4 regions of the Butyricicoccus sp. AM05-1 genome follow, and region 2 is predicted to be linked to each of the others. Evidence: predicted binding sites of a transcription regulator. Region 2 holds the regulator's gene; each other region holds the start of a gene.
What was found. Region 2 encodes Rex, which represses fermentation and respiration genes when NADH is low (regulators of the CRP and FNR family bind a similar motif). Its sites were predicted from a motif close to ATTGTTAANNNNTTAACAAT; they were not measured.
Positions count from the first base shown of each region.

Region 1: DW088_RS06505 (butyryl-CoA:acetate CoA-transferase) is a predicted target of Rex. The motif match lies at 2,519-2,538, and genes of this name have one in related genera.
Region 3: DW088_RS05150 (phosphoglycerate kinase) is a predicted target of Rex. The motif match lies at 2,068-2,087, and genes of this name have one in related genera.
Region 4: gap (type I glyceraldehyde-3-phosphate dehydrogenase) is a predicted target of Rex. The motif match lies at 3,527-3,546, and genes of this name have one in related genera.

Region 1 covers NZ_QUDG01000003.1:110,196-114,938, forward strand. The annotation lists gene DW088_RS06495 (sensor histidine kinase) at 1-808, shown strand, start outside; gene DW088_RS06505 (butyryl-CoA:acetate CoA-transferase) at 1,149-2,489, opposite strand; gene DW088_RS06510 (transporter substrate-binding domain-containing protein) at 2,798-3,664, shown strand; gene DW088_RS06515 (amino acid ABC transporter permease) at 3,766-4,404, shown strand; gene DW088_RS06520 (amino acid ABC transporter ATP-binding protein) at 4,417-4,743, shown strand, end outside.
Region 2 covers NZ_QUDG01000010.1:532-5,274, forward strand. The annotation lists gene metA (homoserine O-acetyltransferase MetA) at 1-729, shown strand, start outside; gene DW088_RS12285 (redox-sensing transcriptional repressor Rex) at 807-1,463, opposite strand; gene DW088_RS12290 (isocitrate/isopropylmalate family dehydrogenase) at 1,503-2,660, opposite strand; gene DW088_RS12295 (aconitate hydratase) at 2,767-4,689, opposite strand.
Region 3 covers NZ_QUDG01000002.1:252,523-257,265, forward strand. The annotation lists gene tpiA (triose-phosphate isomerase) at 1-637, opposite strand, end outside; gene DW088_RS05150 (phosphoglycerate kinase) at 750-1,940, opposite strand; gene DW088_RS05155 (DegV family protein) at 2,165-3,043, opposite strand; gene trmL (tRNA (uridine(34)/cytosine(34)/5-carboxymethylaminomethyluridine(34)-2'-O)-methyltransferase TrmL) at 3,055-3,540, opposite strand; gene DW088_RS05165 (hypothetical protein) at 3,718-4,638, opposite strand; gene DW088_RS05170 (RNA polymerase sigma factor) at 4,559-4,743, opposite strand, start outside.
Region 4 covers NZ_QUDG01000011.1:60,664-65,406, forward strand. The annotation lists gene DW088_RS13225 (iron-containing alcohol dehydrogenase) at 1-566, shown strand, start outside; gene DW088_RS13230 (S-layer homology domain-containing protein) at 841-1,632, shown strand; gene DW088_RS13235 (hypothetical protein) at 1,797-2,114, shown strand; gene DW088_RS13240 (sensor histidine kinase) at 2,165-3,244, opposite strand; gene gap (type I glyceraldehyde-3-phosphate dehydrogenase) at 3,637-4,665, shown strand.

The DNA of each region.
Region 1 (4,743 bases), on a different contig from region 2:
GTTCGGCATTGTGCCCGCGGTGTACTATGCGTTTGACTATGCTACCCGCGTTTACACCGACCTGCTGTTCTCCGGTTCGGCCGTAGTCGTGGAGTTCATGCCGTTCGTGTGCAGTGCGGCATACCTGCTGTTCCTGATTCACATTTCCAGAGAGCAGCACGCACGGCTGCGTTTGGAGGAGCTGAAAAGCAATCTTGACCTGCAGGTGCATCAGGCCGTTCGTGAGATTGAAGCACTGCGTATCTCTCAGCAGAAAACCCGCGCCTACCGGCATGATCTGCGGCATCATCTGCAGTACATCACCGCCTGCATCGAGAATGAGCAGTATGAGCAGGCACTGCAGTACATTCACTCCATCAGCGAGGAAATCGAAGCCAGCCGCGTGACCGTTTACTGCGAAAACGAGGCCGCAAACCTGATTCTCTCATCGTTTGCCGACCGCGCCAAGGCGCAGGGCATCCCGCTTGCGGTGCATGCCGTGCTGCCCAATCAGCTGCCGCTTGCCGAGAGCGACCTGTGCGTGCTGCTCTCCAACGCACTTGAGAATGCGATTCACGCATGCAGCGAGCGCGCAGACGGTGTTCCCGGACATATTGAGGTGCAGGCCTACGAAAAATCCGGAAAGTTCTTCCTGCAGGTTGTCAACGACTGCACGCAGCCGGTGCAGTTCAGCCACGGCGTGCCGGTCTCCGACCGCGCCGGACACGGCATCGGTGTGCACAGCATTTGCAGCATCGTCGAGCGATACGGCGGTGTATACAGCTTTTCGGTTAAGAATCAGCAGTTTATTCTGCGTATCTCTCTTTAATCACATAAGAAAAAACGCTCTGTTTTCACAGAGCGTTTCAGCTTGTCGAAAAAGTCAGATTTCTATTTTGTGCTTCGTGCGACAGCACGTATAAAATAGAATTTGCGCAGCAAATTCATAAAAACCGGGGGCGTGTACCTCGGTTTTTATACAAGGGAAGAAAAAATGTTTCCGGAGGACGCGGTTTTTCTTCAGCATTCGATCGAAAGCGTGGTTTCGATCGAGAGGCTGCTCGAAAAACGATAGTTTTTCGACAGCCTCAAACGCTCTGTTTTCACAGAGCGTTTTCTTATAAACAGTAGCAAACACCGTGCGGAACTGTAGTTCCGCTGACAGCATTTTATCTCTTATTGGAGCGCTTCCAGATACGCATCTTCTCCGCTTCCTGAATCAGCTGCTCACGAAAATCCGGATGCGCAACCGAGATCAGAGCCTCTGCACGCTGCCATGCAGTCAGACCCTTGAGGTTTACCTTGCCGTACTCGGTGACAAACCAGTGCGCGCACGGACGGGCATCGGTAACGACCGATCCGTTCTCGAGCGTCGGACGAATACGGCTCTCGAGCGTGCCGTCCTTCTTCTTAAAGGTGGACGAGCAGCAGATAAAGCTCTTGCCGCCCTTGGACAGATACGCGCCCAGAACGAAGTCCAACTGACCGCCTGCACCGGAAATCTGCTTGACACCGGCACTTTCTGCGTTCATCTGGCCGAACAGATCCACATCCACGATATTGTTGATGGAAATGAAGTTGTCGATCTGTGCGATGGTGCGCGCATCGTTAGTATAGGATACCGGTGCAGACATGCACTCCGGATTATCATTTACAAAATCGTACAGCTTCTGGGTGCCTGCGCCGAACGCGAACACCTGACGGCCGCGGTCGATGGCCTTCTTCGAGCCGTTGATCTTGCCTGCACGGGAGATGTCAACGAAAGCGTCAACGTACATTTCAGTATGAACGCCGAGGTCCTTCAGGTCGGACTCCGCGATCATCGAGCCTACGGTATTCGGCATGCCGCCGATGCCCAGCTGCAGGCACGCGCCGTTCGGGATTTCCTCCACGATCAGCTTTGCAACCGCCTTATCAACCTCGGTCGGCTCGCCGCCTGCGCCCATCTGCGGCATTTCGGTGTCGCTCTCAACGATCATATCCACCTGCGAAATGTGAATGCCGTCCTCAAAGCCACCAAGGCAGCGCGGCATATACTTGTTGACCTCAACGATGATAACATCGGATACATCGCAGATGGCTTTCAGGTGCGAAGCCTGCGGACCGAAGCTGAACCAGCCATGTGCGTCCATCGGCGCCACCTGAATCATGGCTACATTGACATGACGGACATTCTCGCGGTACCAGCGCGGCATCTCGGAGTAGCGCAGTGCGCTGTAAAAGCCGAAGCCCTCCATGCATGCCTTGCGCTCAATGCCGGACATGTGCCACGAGTTCCAGGTGATCTTATCGGCTGCATCCGGAATATCGAATACCGCCGGTCGGCGCATGAGTACGCCGCCGCGGAAGTTTACGTCCTCCAGCTCGCCCATGCGGGCAGCAAGTGCCTTGTCCAGTGCAACAGGCGTACCCGTACACCAGCCGTAGTCTACCCAGTCACCCGATTTAACAACTTTAACGGCTTCATCCGCCGTTGTCAGCTTCTGCTGATACAGTGCAGTATAATCCACGCTGATTCCCTCCGTCTTACTTGTTCTTCATTGTTTATTCTTTAACAATCATGCTTACTTATGATTATAATCTCTTTTTTGGTACAGGTCAACACAGGTTCGCAAAAAAGAGTGAGAATCCGTTCCAACCGCTCCCCGCCCTCTTTTCCATATATTTCACCCTGTTATTTTAGATTTTGCACAAAATACCGCCCGATTATCCTTCAAAAATGCTGAAAATCTGCATGAAAATCAGGGGTTGATTTTCTGCGCTAAAGTGTTATAATAGTAAACAAGATATGAACCGAATTACAGGAGGTTTTCTAAAAATGAAGACGAAGAAACTTCTCGCACTGCTGATGGCAGGCGCAATGAGTGTATCCGTGCTGTCCGGCTGCGGCGGCTCTGCTGCCAAGACCGACGACTCGAGTGCCGATGCGGCTGATACCTCGGCTTCCGCTGAGAGCGATGTGGATTATGTAAAGAGCAACGGCAAGCTGGTTATCGGCATCACGGATTTCGCACCGATGGATTATAAGGAAGACGGCTCGGACGAGTGGGTCGGCTTTGACGCGGACATGGCAAAGGCTTTCGCTGAGAGCCTGGGCGTAAAAGCTGAGTTCATCGAGATCAACTGGGACAACAAGATCATGGAGCTGGATTCCAAGGGCGTTGACGCTGTTTGGAACGGCATGACCCTGACCGATGAGGTCAAGACCTCCATGAACTGCTCCGACCCGTATGCAACCAACGCACAGGTTGTTGTTGTTCCGTCCGACAAGGCCGACGCTGCCAAGGACATCGAGTCCATCAAGGATATGACCTTCGCGGTTGAGTCCGGCTCTGCCGGTGAGGCTGCTGCACAGGCTGCCGGTCTGAATGCAACCGCAGTTCAGTCTCAGGCTGACGCACTGATGGAGGTTGCCGCAGGCACCTCTGATGCCTGCGTGATCGACCTGCTGATGGCAGGCGCTATGATCGGCGAGGGCACCAGCTACCCGAACCTGACCTACACCGTAAACCTCAACGAGGCCAACGGCGAGGAGGACGAGAACTACGTTGTAGGCTTCCGCAAGGGTTCTGACCTGACCGAAGCATTCAACAACTTCTACAAGGGCGCCTACAAGGACGGCATTGTTCTTTCCTTCGCTCAGAAGTACGGCGTACAGGAAGCAATCGTAGATCCGGAGGCTTAATCTCCCATTCCCCAGTTCAATATAAGGCAGAAGGCGGACTACCGTCTTCTGCCTTATGTATCACAGGAAATAAAGTAAAAAAGAGGTAAAGAGGAAACGACATGTTTGCCAATGTAACACTCAGCCTGATGGGCGGCTTTGTTACCACCGTACAGCTTTTCTGCCTGACGCTGGTATTCGCTCTGCCGCTCGGCCTGCTTATCAGCTTCGGCTCGATGAGCCGCATTACTCCGCTGCGCGCACTCATCAAAATCATCGTCTGGATCGTCCGCGGCACACCGCTCATGCTCCAGATCATCATCATCTACTATGGCCCTGCTCTGGTGTGGGGAATCAAGCTGCCGCGCTTCACCGCTGCGCTGGTGGCGTTCGTCATCAACTACGCCTGCTACTTCTCGGAGATCTTCCGCGGCGGCATTCAGGGTATCCCGAGCGGCCAGTATGAGGCCGGTCAGGTGCTCGGCATGACCAAGAGCCAGATCTTCTTCAAGGTAACGCTGCTGCAGGTCATCAAGCGCGTTATCCCGCCGATGGGCAACGAGTTTATCAACCTTGTTAAAGATACCGCACTGGCGCGTACCATCGCGGTGTACGAGGTGCTGTGGGCAGGCGAAAAGTTCGTCAAGAACCCTGGCATTATCTGGCCGCTGTTCTACACCGCCGTATTCTACCTGCTGTTCAGCGGCATTCTGACCCTGCTGTTCGGCTGGATCGAAAAGAAAATGGATTACTTTAAATAAGGAGGAGCCGTTATGCCTATTCTGGAGGTACAGCACCTTTATAAGAACTTCGGCTCTACCAAGGTGCTCAAAGACATCAGTTTTACATTGGAGCGCGGCAAGGCGCTTGCCATCATCGGCTCGTCCGGCTCGGGCAAGACCACGCTGCTGCGCTGCCTGAATTTTCTCGAAACCCCGAATGAGGGTAAGATCATCGTAAACGGCGAGACACTGCTCGACGCTGCCGACCATGCCGCCAAGAGCGATGCGCAGATTCGCAAGAACCGTCTGCACTTCGGCATGGTGTTCCAGTCGTTCAATCTGTTCCCGCAGTACACCGCACTCGAGAACGTCATGCTC
Region 2 (4,743 bases):
ATCCAGATCGAGGTCGATCTGATCCAGACCGAAACGTACCATTCCAAAAATACGCCGGAGGATCATCTTCTCACCTTCTACAAGACGTTCGACGATATCCGCGACCAGAAATATGACGGTTTTATCATCACCGGTGCGCCGGTAGAGACCATGCCGTTTGAGGAAGTCGAATACTGGAAGGAACTGACCGAGATCATGGACTGGACTAAAACGCACGTTCATTCCACGCTGCACATCTGCTGGGGTGCGCAGGCCGGTCTGTATTATCACTACGGTATTCCGAAGTACATGCTGCCCGAGAAAATGTCCGGTATTTTCAAGCACCATGTTCTGCTGCCGAAGGAGCCGCTGCTGCGCGGCTTCGATGATATCTTCTGCGCACCGCACTCGCGCCACACCGAGGTGCGTGCCGCCGACATCCGCAAAAATGATCGTCTGACCATTCTCGCGGAGTCGCACGAAGCCGGTGTGCACATCGTAGAGGCAATGAACGGCCGTCAGATCTTTGTGCTGGGTCACGGCGAGTACGACGCCGACACGCTCAAAAAGGAGTATGAGCGTGATCTGGCCAAAGGCATGAACCCGGAGGTGCCGCGCCATTACTTCCGCAACGATGATCCCAACGAGGACGTACTGGTGACCTGGAAGGCACATGCCAACCTGTTTTACACCAACTGGGTCAACTACTATGTGTACCAGACAACACCGTATTATCTGGACAAAATGTAATACCAAAGCCGCTCATCCATTGGATAGCGGCTTTTTTCACACAAAAAAGGGAGTATCAAAAGATACTCCCTTTCGTTTTACAGGTTCTGCTCTCTTCCCTCGTCTGCTGCGCCGACCAGATGGCACAGTGTCATCAGGCTGTCCGACAGATGCACGTTTTCGACCGGAACGCCCAGTCCCTCCAAATGAAGGTCCTCGCCGGTGAAATTCCACAGACCGCGGATACCGCGCTCTACCAGACCGTGTGCGATACGCGGGGCATCTCCGCGCGGAATGGTGAGCACCGCCACATCCGGCTTGTTGCGCTCAATAAACTCCGCAAGCGTATCCGCGCTGCGTACCTCATGGCCGCCAAAGCGCTGACCGATGAGCTGCGGATTTGCGTCAAACGCACACAGCAGTTCAAAGCCGCTGGCAGAAAAGTTAAAGTTATTAAGCAGTGCACGACCGAGGTTGCCGGCACCCAGCAGAATCGCCGTGCGGCCGGTCCGCAGACCCATGATCGCACCCAGCTCCTCCTGCAGTTTGTCGATATTATAGCCGTAGCCCTGCTGACCAAAGCCGCCGAAGCAGTTAAAGTCCTGACGAATCTGCGAAGCGGTCAGTCCCATGCGCTCTGCCAGTGCTTTGGAGGAGATACGCTGCTCCCCTTCAGCCTTCAGCTCACAAATATTCCGATAATAGCGAGGCAATCGCTGAATTACCGCTTTGGAAACCTCTTGCTTGTGTTCCACAGACCCTCTCCCTCTCTCAAATTCTATTTCTCGTGTAAATTACAACTTAGCGATGGTATCCAGCACATAATCGGTAAATTCCTGTGCAGTTGCACCGGTATCACGACCGGTAACAACAACCTTGCGCTCCTCTACCATGCAGATATCAAGTGCGCGGTCGAGCTTCTTCGCCAGTTCGATTTCACCGATGTGCTCAAGCAGCATAACAGCTGCACGCAGTACGGAGGACGGATCCGCGTACTTTGCGCGGCCTTCCTGTACCATACGCGGCGCAGAGCCATGAATTGCCTCGAACATCGCATAGCGCTTGCCGATATTGGCAGAGCCTGCCGTGCCGACACCGCCCTGAATCTCAGCAGCCTCGTCGGTGATGATGTCGCCGTACAGGTTCGGCAGAACAACGACCTTGAAGTCGCGGCGGCGCTTGTCATCGAGCAGCTTTGCGGTCATGATGTCGATGTACCAGTCGTCAAACTGTACTTCCGGATACTCCTTGGCTACCTTCTGGCAGGTATCGAGGAACTTGCCGTCGGTGGTTTTGATAATATTCGCCTTGGTGACGCAGGAAACGCGGTTCTTGCCGGTCTTGCGCGCATAGTCGAAGGCCAGACGAGCGATACGCTCGCAGCCCTGCGAGGTAGCTACGGTAAAGTCGATGAACAGATCGTCATCAATCTGTACGCCCTGAGAGCCGACAGCGTAGCCGCCCTCGGTGTTCTCGCGGTAGAACGTCCAGTCGATACCCAGCTCCGGCACCTTTACCGGGCGCACGTTGGCAAACAAGTCGAGACCCTTGCGCATTGCAACGTTTGCGGACTCTACGTTCGGCCACGGATCGCCCTTGCGCGGGGTCGTGGTGGGGCCCTTCAGGATAACGTGGCACTTCTTCAGCTCTTCCATAACGTCGGGCGGGATTGCGCAGCCGAGTTCAGCACGGCGCTCGATGGTCAGACCGTCGATCACGCGGAACTCCACCTTGCCGGCCTTTACCTTGTCTGCCAGCAGAACCTCCAGCGCATGCTGGGCCATGCCGGTGATCATCGGGCCGATGCCGTCGCCGCCGCACACGCCGATGATCAGCTTGTCCAGCTTGGAGTAATCAATAAAATCGTCCTGCTCCTTCATATCCATGATACGCTTGCGCTGGCTCTCTACAACTGCCTCAAATTTATCCAGAACAGACTGGTCGATAGACATGGTTTTGTCCTCCTACACCATTGATATTATTTTAACAAAAGAAAATATGGCTGTCAAGTCCGACCAGAGAACCCACTTGGCTCTCCGGCCGGCATAACGTCTTGACTTACTTGCTCTGCTGACGTGCGTACAGCAGCGTACCGCCTGCAAGCAGTGCGTGACGCTGGCGCTCGGAAACCTCACAGTCGGCCTTGAAGGTCTTGCCGCCGCAAACAACGGTGACCTGCTCGCCGTTCTTCACTTCCTCGAGCACGTTCGGCAGAGAGATTTCATCCAGCAGATTGACTGCATCGTAATCCGCCGGATCGGCAAAGGTCAGCGGGATGATGCCGGAGTTGACCAGATTTGCCTTGTGAATTCGTGCGAAGGACTTGCACAGTACGGCCTTTACGCCCAGATACAGCGGAACGAGCGCTGCATGCTCACGGGACGAGCCCTGACCATAGTTTGCGCCGCCGACAATTACGCCGCCGCCCTGCTCCTTGCAGCGGGACGGGAACTCCGGATCGACGTTGATGAAGCAGTAGTTGGAGTAGTACGGCACGTTCGAGCGGTACGGCAGCAGCTTTGCGCCGGCCGGCAGGATGTGGTCGGTGGTGATGTTGTCCTCGGTCTTGAGAACGACCTTGCCGGTGTAGGATGCCTCGAGTGCCTTGCCCAGCGGGAACGGCTTGATGTTCGGACCGCGAACGACCTCAACCTCAGCCGGATTCTCGGCCGGCTTTACGATCATGTTGTCGTTGATGGTGAAATGCTCGGGCATTTCGATCTCCGGCATCTCACCGAGGGTGCGCGGATCGGTCAGCACACCGGTCAGTGCAGACGCTGCTGCAACCTCCGGAGAGACGAGGAAGATCTGTGCATCCTGGGTGCCGGAACGGCCCTCAAAGTTGCGGTTGAAGGTACGCAGCGATACGCCGCCGGACTCCGGCGACTGGCCCATGCCGATGCAGGGACCGCAAGCGCATTCAAGGATACGCGCACCGGCCGAAATGATATCCGCCAGAGCGCCGTTCTGCGCCAGCATGTTGAACACCTGCTTGGAGCCGGGGCTGATGGTCAGAGAAACCTCCGGGCTTACGGTCTTGCCCTTGAGGATGGAGGCAACCTTCATCATGTCGTAGTAAGAGGAGTTGGTGCACGAACCGATGCAGCACTGGTTTACCTTGATCTCGCCGATCTCGGATACCTTCTTGACGTTATCCGGCATGTGCGGCATAGCAGCCAGCGGCTCCAGTGCGGACAGGTCTACGGTGTACTCCTCGTCGTACTCTGCGTCCGGGTCGGAGGACAGCGGTACCCATACGTCGCCGCGGCCCTGTGCCTCGAGGAACTTCTTGGTCGCCTCATCGGACGGGAAGATCGAGGTGGTAGCGCCCAGCTCAGCGCCCATATTAGTGATGGTGGCACGCTCCGGTACGGACAGGGTCTTTACGCCCTCGCCTGCGTACTCTACGATCTTGCCGACACCGCCCTTGACGGTCATCTGGCGCAGTACGTCCAGAATAACGTCCTTCGCAGATACCCACGGCGACAGCTTGCCGGTCAGGTTGACGCGGACCATCTTCGGCATCGGGATGTAGTACGCACCGCCGCCCATTGCGACTGCAACATCCAGACCGCCGGCACCGAACGCCAGCATGCCGATGCCGCCGCCGGTCGGCGTATGGCTGTCCGAACCGATCAGGGTCTTGCCCGGTGCGCCGAAGCGCTCCAGATGTACCTGATGGCAGATGCCGTTGCCTGCCTTCGAATAGTAGATGCCGTGCTTCTTAGCGACAGAACCGATATATTTGTGGTCGTCCGCATTCTCGAAGCCGGACTGCAGGGTATTGTGGTCAATGTAAGCGACCGAACGCTCGGTCTTGACCTGATCGACGCCCATCGCCTCAAACTGGAGATAAGCCATCGTGCCGGTGGCATCCTGCGTCAGCGTCTGATCGATCTTAAGGCCGATCTCCTGACCCAGTGCCATTTCGCCGTCTACCAAGTGCGCTTTCAAAATCTTCTGCGCGATTGTCATACCCATGTGTGTTTCCTTCGCTCCTTTATGTCCCGACGCGAAAGTCTTTCGCTTTCGCGC
Region 3 (4,743 bases), on a different contig from region 2:
GGATGGTGATGCCGCGTGCAGCGCGTGCGCCGTACTTCTCGCGCAGGCAGTCACGGATAGCGGAGCAAACCTCGTTAGCCTGCTCTGCGGTAGCGGTCTTGCCGGTACCGATTGCCCAGATCGGCTCGTAAGCGATAACGACCTTCTTGATGTCCTCAACAGCTACGTTCTGCAGAGCGATCTTGATCTGCTTGCGGATAACTTCCATGGTAACGTCCTGCTCGCGCTCGGTCAGAGACTCGCCTACGCACAGGATCGGGCGCAGACCGTTCTCAAGAGCGACCTGAACCTTCTTGCCGCAAGCCTCGTCGGTCTCGTTGAAGTACTGACGGCGCTCGGAGTGGCCGATGATAACGTACTTAACGCCCAGCTCCTTGAGCATGTCAGCGGAGATCTCGCCGGTGAAAGCGCCGGACTTCTCGAAGTGCATGTTCTCAGCGCCGATTGCAATCTTGGAGCCCTTAGCAGCCTTTACAGCAGCCTGAATATCGGTAAACGGTACGCAAAGAACCATCTCGCACCACTTGGTCTTGGACAGGAGCGGCTTCATCTCTTCGATCAGAGCCTTTGCCTCTGCCGGAGTCTTGTTCATCTTCCAGTTGCCGGCGATAATGGTCTTACGATATCTGCGATTCATGTTGGTTTTACCCCTTTCAAACATTCGGACGGACATTTCCGTCTTAAATCTTTATGTATTTATACGGAGCGCTCAACAGAACGCGCTCCGATATAAAGCGTTCCTAATGGACTTACTTGTCCTGCAGGCATGCGATGCCCGGCAGCTCCAGACCCTCGAGGAACTCCAGAGAAGCACCGCCGCCGGTGGAGATGTGGGTCATCTTGTCAGCAAAGCCCAGCTTCTCAACAGCAGCTGCGGAGTCGCCGCCGCCGATGATGGAAACAGCCTTGCTCTCAGCGATTGCCTTGGCAACAGCCTTGGTGCCGACTGCGAAGGTGTCAAACTCGAATACGCCCATCGGACCGTTCCAAACAACGGTGCCTGCGTCCTTAACAGCCTCGGAGAACAGCTCTACGGTCTTCGGGCCGATGTCCATGCCCATCATGTCAGCCGGGATCTTGCCAGCCTCGTATACGACCGGAGCAGCGTCCGCGCCGAAGTGATCTGCACAAACGGTATCAACCGGCAGGAGCAGCTTAACGCCCTTGTCAGCAGCCTTCTTGAGCAGGCCGAGTGCCAGCTCGATCTTGTCTTCCTCACAGAGAGAGGTGCCGATCTCGCCGCCCTTTGCCTTGGAGAAGGTGTAGGCCATGCCGCCGCCGATGATGATGGTGTCGCACTTGTCGATCAGGTTCTCGATAACGCCGATCTTGTCGGAAACCTTAGCGCCGCCCAGGATTGCAACGAACGGACGAGCCGGGTCGCTCAGAGCCTTGCCCATGATGGAGATTTCCTTCTTGATCAGGAAGCCGCATACAGCCGGCAGGTAATCTGCGATGCCTGCGGTGGAAGCGTGTGCACGGTGTGCGGTGCCGAATGCGTCGTTGACGTAAATGTCAGCCATGTCAGCCATAGCCTTTGCCAGCGCAGCGTCGTTCTTGGTCTCGCCCTTTTCAAAGCGAACATTCTCAAGCAGAACGACCTCGCCCGGCTTAACCTCAGCGGCCAGCTTCTTAGCGTCCTCGCCTACAACGTCCTTTGCCAGCTTGACTTCCTTGCCAAGCAGCTCGCTCAGGCGCTTAGCGACCGGAGCCAGCGAATACTTCATGTTTACTTCGCCCTTCGGACGGCCGAGGTGCGAGCACAGGATTACAGCAGCGTTGTGATCCAGCAGGTAGTTGATGGTCTCCAGCGAAGCACGGATGCGCTTGTCGTCGGTGATGTTGCCGTTCTCGTCCTGCGGTACGTTAAAATCGCAGCGGGCAATTACCTTCTTGCCGGATACGTCGATATCCTCAACGCTCTTCTTGTTATACTGCATAAATATCCCTCTCCTTTAAGATGTATTATAAAGTTACGATAAGGAACAAAAGCACGGTTGTTATTACTACAATAATTCCGTTTCCAATACAGAATTATACTCGTAATTCGTGTCATTCGCAAGCAAAATTGTGAAAATCATCACATTCCAACTCGCTTTTAGAGGATTTTTGCGTTTTTCGCCAAAAAGTTGCGAAATATTAAACAACATTCACAATTTTTGCATCAATCCCGCGGCGTTCCATAATACGCTACAGCCATCGCCAGCGGACCAGTATTTGTCAGAACCGAGGGACCGATCACTACGCGTTCCACATCGCGGAATCCAATTTCGGTACGCAGACGCTTTTCCATTTCATCCAGACGCTCGGCGGGTACATCGCCGTAGAGCAGGATAGCCGTCTGCTTATCCGGCTGCACCACACGGGCGGAGACTTTTTTGCTCATTCCGGCAACGAGTGCCTTCTCACCGCGCACCTTGTCACACACCTTTACCGCACCGTCATACACATGGCTGATGGGCTTGAGACCGAGCGCCTCACCCACGAAAGCCGCGCCGCCCGAAATACGGCCGGACTTCTTGAGGAACTTGAGGCTGTACACGCCGAGGTAGGCTTCCACGCGGTTAAGACGGCTCTTTACCACGCTGACGATCGCGTCGAAGCTCTCGCCCTGCTCGCGCATTTCGGCAGCCTTGACAACAATGTGTCCGTAAATGTAGGTGTAGGTCTTGGAGTCAATGACCTCGATGGTCATTTTGCCCTCGCCCTGCTCCTCCTCAAACATGGATTTTGCAAGGCAGGCCGCCTGATAGGTACCCGAGCCGCCGCCGTTGATGAGCACTGCCAGCAGATGCGTGCAGCCGCGCTCAAATGCACGGTTGTAGGACTCGAGGAATACAGTCGGCGTAGTCATGGCCGTGCCGGGAATCTCGCTGCTGGTCTCGAGCAGCCTGCAGTAGTCCTCGGATGTGATGTCGTAATATTCGCGGAAGCTGCGTCCCTCATGCGTCAGCATGATCGGAACGATCTCGATTCCGTGGGCTTCCACCAGCTCGTGTGGGATATCCGACGAGGAATCGGTCAAAATATGAATCTTTTCCATGCTTTACTCCTTTATGCCTGCGGAAACGGTCCCGCAAGTCTCAGATTTTCAAAGCCGGTCTGCCGCAGTGCCTCAAACACAATAACAGCGACCGAGTTAGACAGATTAAGGCTGCGCGCGCCCTCTCTCATGGGAATGCGGACGCAGCGTTCCGGGTGCTCGATGAGCAGCGCTTCCGGCAGACCGCGGGTCTCTTTGCCGAACATCAGGTAGTCGCCGTCGCGGTATTCCACCTCATGATAGGCGTGCGGCGCCTTTGTTGTCGCATAGAAGTAGCGGCCGTCCGGATTTTTCTCAAAAAATTCATCCAGATTTTTATACATACGCACATCGAGCAGATGCCAGTAATCCAGACCGGCCCGCTTCATGCGCTTATCGTCGATAGCAAAGCCGAGCGGCTCGACCAGATGCAGCACACAGCCTGTCGCCGCACAGGTGCGGGCAATGTTGCCGGTGTTCTGCGGGATCTCCGGCTCGACCAAAACAATGTTGAGCATACTTTCGCCTCATTTACGAACTAAACTTCTTCTATTTTATGCGATAACACCGTATTTTTCAAGGTATATTCCCATTTTTTTCGCAAAAAAGTTTCCTCTGAACACAAGATTCAGAGGAAATTTTCATGCACTATGCTAATTTTCTGATGATTTTGGATGAATGGCACATATCTTCAATTACTCAATATCCGCATAGACGCCATAGATATAGCCTTCCGCTGCGGCCTGCTCATCGGTCAGCACTTCGCCGGTAAGGCTCGGACCGGACGTATCGTCCTTGTATTCCACGCCCAGCTTGCCGGTGTGCAGCGTCATCGAGCGGGTCTGCTCCGAGCCGTCAGTAAAGGTGATGGTAACGGTCAGCTTTGCGCCCTCAAAGCCGTCCACGGCCGCGTGCCACGAATCCTGCAGATCATCGTCCGTAGTTTCCGGCTGGCTGGGCAGCCACAGACCGTAGCCGGCGTCCGGGTCGTACTCGTCGGTGAAGCCGTTGTCCAGCTTCCAGCACAGGTCGGCGTACATATGCATCTCGTCACTGCCCCAGACCATGATCCGGTCTGCGCCGTCGAGTTCGGGGTTCGTGCCCTGATGCATCGAGCGCACCCACTCGTCTCGGTCGGCCGATGTATCCTTGACGGTTTTCGTGCGGTAGACTGCGCCCTTGTCAATGGTTGCGGATACGGTCTTGATATCCTCACCGGTGACTTTGAACAGACAGCCGGAGTAGAAACCCTTTTCCGGATCGTCTGCGCCGCTGCCGGTATCGAACACGATTTTGCTGTCCTTCGGCTGACGCAGCTCGCCGGTATCGGCAGCATAGGCTGCAAAGCCGAATGTGTGACTGATGGCATCCGCTACGACTGCACTGCCGGTCTGCGCGGTGCCATTATGCGTGCGATAAACCGCCGTACCGCCCAGCACAATACCGAACGCGCAGGCTGCCGCCAGAAGGCGCTTTGCCATTCCCCACGGATGGCGCGGCACCGCATGCAGCGGTTCGTTCGTCAGCTTACGCGCTTCACGAGCTGCTGCCAGCGTGCGCTCCTTGAGCTCCTGCGGAGCCTTGATGTCCTTCAGTTCGTTCCAGTTGTTCTTCATCGTAAGATCCCTCCAAATCCAGCTTTAATTGCTTTCTTGCGCGATGCAGCCGCGTGCGTACCGTTGCCGGACGGCAGCCGACCATTTCCGCGATCTCCTCTGTGC
Region 4 (4,743 bases), on a different contig from region 2:
AAGGCTTTGACGCATTCTTCCATGCGGCCGAAGGCTATCTGGCTAAGACTGCAAGCCCGATGAGCGACATGTTCGCGCTGCAGGCAATTGCGCTGATTGGCAAATCGCTGGCAACAGCTGTTAAGAACGGCGGCAACGTCGATGCACGCGCGGATGTGGCACTGGCGAACACGCTGGCAGGTTTTGTCGAAACGCTGTCGAGCTGCAGCGGCGAGCACGCCATCGAGCATGCGCTGAGCGCGTTCCATCCCAATCTGCCGCACGGCGCGGGTCTGATCATGCTGTCCAAGGCATACTGGAGCCGCTTCAAGGACACCTCAGCTGACCGCCTGCAGGCCATTGCACACGCACTCGGACGTGCGGACGGCGATTTTCTCGCTGCGCTGGCTGAGCTGCAGCAGGCGTGCGGCGTGGACAAGCTGCGCCTGTCCGACTACGGCGTAAAGCCGGAGGACGCAGGCGAACTTGCTGACAACGCAGCAAGCACCATGGGCGCCCTGTTCCGTGTCGATCCGCGCACGCTGTCCCGCGAGGAGATTATGGACATCATCACCGAAAGCATTTAAGCGAATACGCTGAGAGCGGACCGATTGGTCCGCTCTTTTTTCGACAACGGCAGTTGCTAACACATTTTCGCGCGATAGCGCTGACTTTTTGACTTTGGGAGGGAGAAAGTTTCAACCAACGGGCGGAACTTTCAGACGACTTTGTGTCGTTTGCGTTACATCTGTGTTACACTGCTTGTATTGCCGCCAGATCATGCTATAATAGTCACAGAGTATGATATACGTCATACATCTATTAGCTTGCGGCTCTGCCGCAGACAAGGAGGTACACTCTATGAAATTTCAACAGGTAATGGCATTTTTCCTCACCGGTGCAGTGGCACTCTCCATGAGCACCACCGCGCTCGCTGCCGACCTTCCGGATAACGTTGATACCACCGTATCCGCCACACAGACCGCCGATGAGCAGGAAAACAACCTTTACGCCAAGAACGACAAGGACCTGACCGATGCCGAGTTCGAGCAGAAATACGAGCTGCCGGAGAACTCGTGGTTCACGCCCGCAGTCCGCTATGTGATTGAGAACAACATCATGCTGCCGGCGGGTCATATCAACGGCAAAGAATATTTCCCGTGGTTCAATCCGGCGGAGAACCGCTGCACGGTTGCCGAAGCGATTTACAACAGTGCAAAGCTCGTTGACCCTGAACTGACTGCATCCTATGCGGGCATGGCCATCAAGGAAGCACCTGACTACAACCAGATTTATGAATCTGATCGTCCCGGCATGACATTCTGCTTTGAATCCGGCATTATGACCGGCGACAGCCAGCACTACCTGCGTCCCTATGACTCCATCTCCCGTCAGGAGTTCGCGGTAGTGCTGCAGCGCTACATTACGCTGCTCGAAAAGGCCGGAAAGATTACGGTTTCGACTGATACAAGTGTGAATACCGCGTTTACCGATGCTTCTTCGATCGCTCCGTGGGCGAAGGATGCCGTTGCGTTCTGTCAGACCAACAAGCTGATGAACGGCGACAATCACGGCGCATTCAATCCCAAGGGACAGATTAAGTCGGTTGAGCTGGCACAGGTGCTGTACAACCTGTCTCAGCAGATCAAATAATGTGCAAAACCACCTGTTATCACTGATAACAGGTGGTTTTTCTATGTCTTTGGGGCATCAATTTCACGTCACAGTTTTCAGTCAAAACGCGAATTGTAAAAATACGGTTTATCTGCTATAGTACAGATACCGAGAGACCGCTTCCGTGAAAGAGGTAACAGCTCATGAAAAAACGCATTGCATTCCTGCTGATCGTTCCGCTGCTGTGCGTGCTGGCTGCAAGTCTGAACATCAGCTATATGCCGACCGGCGGCCTGCTTTTTGTCAGCAGCACGCCGGACGATGAACTCACTGTCTGGCAGAAAACCATGCCTGACGGCACCAAAATCGCCGTTTACGACAGCGAAACCTCCATCGTATATGCGAAATACCACGGTTTGGCATACACCATCACCGAGATTCAGAAACCTGCGGACGGGCATTGGCTGCCGGAGTCCATTAAGGTCTACCGCGGTTCGTACACCTCTCCCGACAACACATAAGAGAACAGCCTCAGAGCGTGATTTTTGCACGCCTCTGAGGCTGTTTTATTTCATTCCATGATGGAAAATTCAATTTCTTCGACGGTATAGCCGTCCTCGATGATGGTCGGTGCGCGGAACAGGTCATCCTCGAGCGTATGCGGCAAATGCGCCAGACACAGGTGCAGCACGCTGCCGCCGCCCTCTCTCTGCGTGAGCAGCAGCCGTCCGCCGTGCGCCTGCGCGATTTGATTGACGAGCGGCAGGCCAAGACCAAGCGGTGTGCCGCCGCGCACGAGCGCCCGGTAATCGTCCATCGAGGTGGTGCGCCGCCAGCCGGAAAGCAGGTCATCGAACTTCGCAGGGTCCAGTCCCGGACCGGTATCGGCAACCGCAATCGTCACAAAATCCCGCGTATCGGTCAGCGAAACCGTGATTTCACCGTCCTCCGGTGTTACGCGCAGCGCATTTGTCAGCAGGTTATAGATTGCCGTACGCACCAGTCTCGTGTCAATGAGCGCGTCTGCGTGCTCCGGCACCTGTACGATGAATTTTGCACTGCCCGCAGGCGCATGCGTCTCAGCCTGCTGTACGGCATCGAGGCAGAGCGCTGACAGGTCGCAGCGCCGCAGAGAAAGCTGCTCGGTCAGCAGAGGGTCGTGCAGTAAATCCGAGTGCGTCAGCAACCGGTACAGCCGCATGCACTGTCGCCGCAGCCCGTCTGCCAGTGCAGGATCCTCCACCTGCTCGGCCTCGGCCATCAAAGCGCCCAGATAACGCGAGCTTTTGTCCTGAATGACCCGCAGGCTGCCGTCATAGGCGGCACGGTCGCGCCGCAGATACGCCAGCAGTGCACCGCCGCGGTGCGGGATCATTTCGACCGTGTAGACCGTTCCGTCGATGTCCTCCTCTGCGGTGCAGGCAGACTGTGTATTTATGCACCGGAGCAGTATATTCCGCGTGCTGCCGCTCAGGAACGGATCCAACTCCTCCATCGGGTGCAGACCGGAAAGCTGCTGTGCCGCGTCGCTGCACCGCTCAATACGCAGCGTATCGCTCACCGCGAACAGCGCCGCATGCCGCAGCTCGGTGCGCAGCAGCAGCTCGCGGACTGCGTTGCCGTCCAGCTGCGAAAAAAATGTGTCTTCCATCATTATCCTCCCAAAACACCGTGTAATTTTACCTTTGTACTGTGGGAAAGCTGCTGTCATTCTCGATCGTGTTTTCCTGCGTCCGGTATATGCTGCGCGGTATTTGGCATACTAATCTCTGTCTTCGCGGATGTGAAAAAACAGCACGGCGTGCGCTGTGCTTTTCTCATCCCGAAAATCGGGGGATTATACAAACCGAATCCCCATATTTTGTACGATGTGTTTATTATACCACTGCCGCTACTGTCATTGCAAAGAAAATTATACAAAAATACCGGTCGGAATGACAAAAAAATCACAAATATTACACCTTGCGGCAAACTGCGCATTTAGTGTATAATAAAAACATCAACAGAGAACTTCATCAAAACATTTAGGAGGAACACTGTAAAATGGGTATCAAAGTAGGTATCAATGGTTTTGGCCGTATCGGCCGTATGGTTTTCCGCGCTGGTCTGAAGAACCCGAACATTGAGTTCGTAGCGGTAAACGATCCGTTCATGACTCCGGACTACATGGCATACATGCTCAAGTATGACACCATGCACGGTCGTTACGACGGCACCATCGAGTATGATGACAACTCCATCACCGTTGATGGCAAGAAGGTTCTGTTCTTTGCAGAGATGGACCCGAAGAACATTCCGTGGGGCAAGGTTGGCGCTGACTACGTTGTAGAGTCTACCGGCGTATTCCTGACCAAGGAGAAGGCACAGGCTCACATCGACGGCGGTGCTAAGAAGGTTATCATGTCTGCTCCGTCCAAGGACGACACCCCGATGTTCGTAATGGGCGTTAACCAGGACACTTACACCAAGGATATGACCTTCGTATCCAACGCATCCTGCACCACCAACTGCCTGGCTCCGATCGCTAAGGTACTGGACGAGGCATTCGGCATCACCGAGGGCCTGATGACCACCGTACACTCTGCAACCGGCACTCAGAAGGTTGTTGACGGCCCGTCCAAGAAGGACTGGCGCGGCGGCCGTGCTGCTTGCGGCAACATCATCCCGTCCACCACTGGCGCTGCAAAGGCTGTAGGCAAGGTTTACCCGAAGCTGAACGGCAAGCTGACCGGTATCTCCATGCGTGTACCGACCCTGGACGTTTCCGTTGTTGACCTGACTGCTAACCTGGCTAAGCCGGCTACCAAGGAAGACATCTGCGCTGCTATGAAGGCTGCTTCCGAGAAGCCGCTGTCTGAGGGCGGCCTGAAGGGCGTTCTGGGCTACACCGAGGATGCTGTTGTATCTTCTGACTTCCTGGGCGACGAGCGCACCTCCATTTTCGACGCTAACGCTGGCGTTTACCTGACCGACACCTTCGTAAAGGTTGTTTCCTGGTACGACAACGAGTGGGGCTACTCCAACAAGCTGCTGATGCTCATCGAGCACATGGCAGAGGTTGACAACAAGTAATTGTTGCCCACTGGCGTAATACAGTGAATAGAAATACCCTTATTCTTCGGAATAAGGGTATTTTTTATCTCTTTTTGT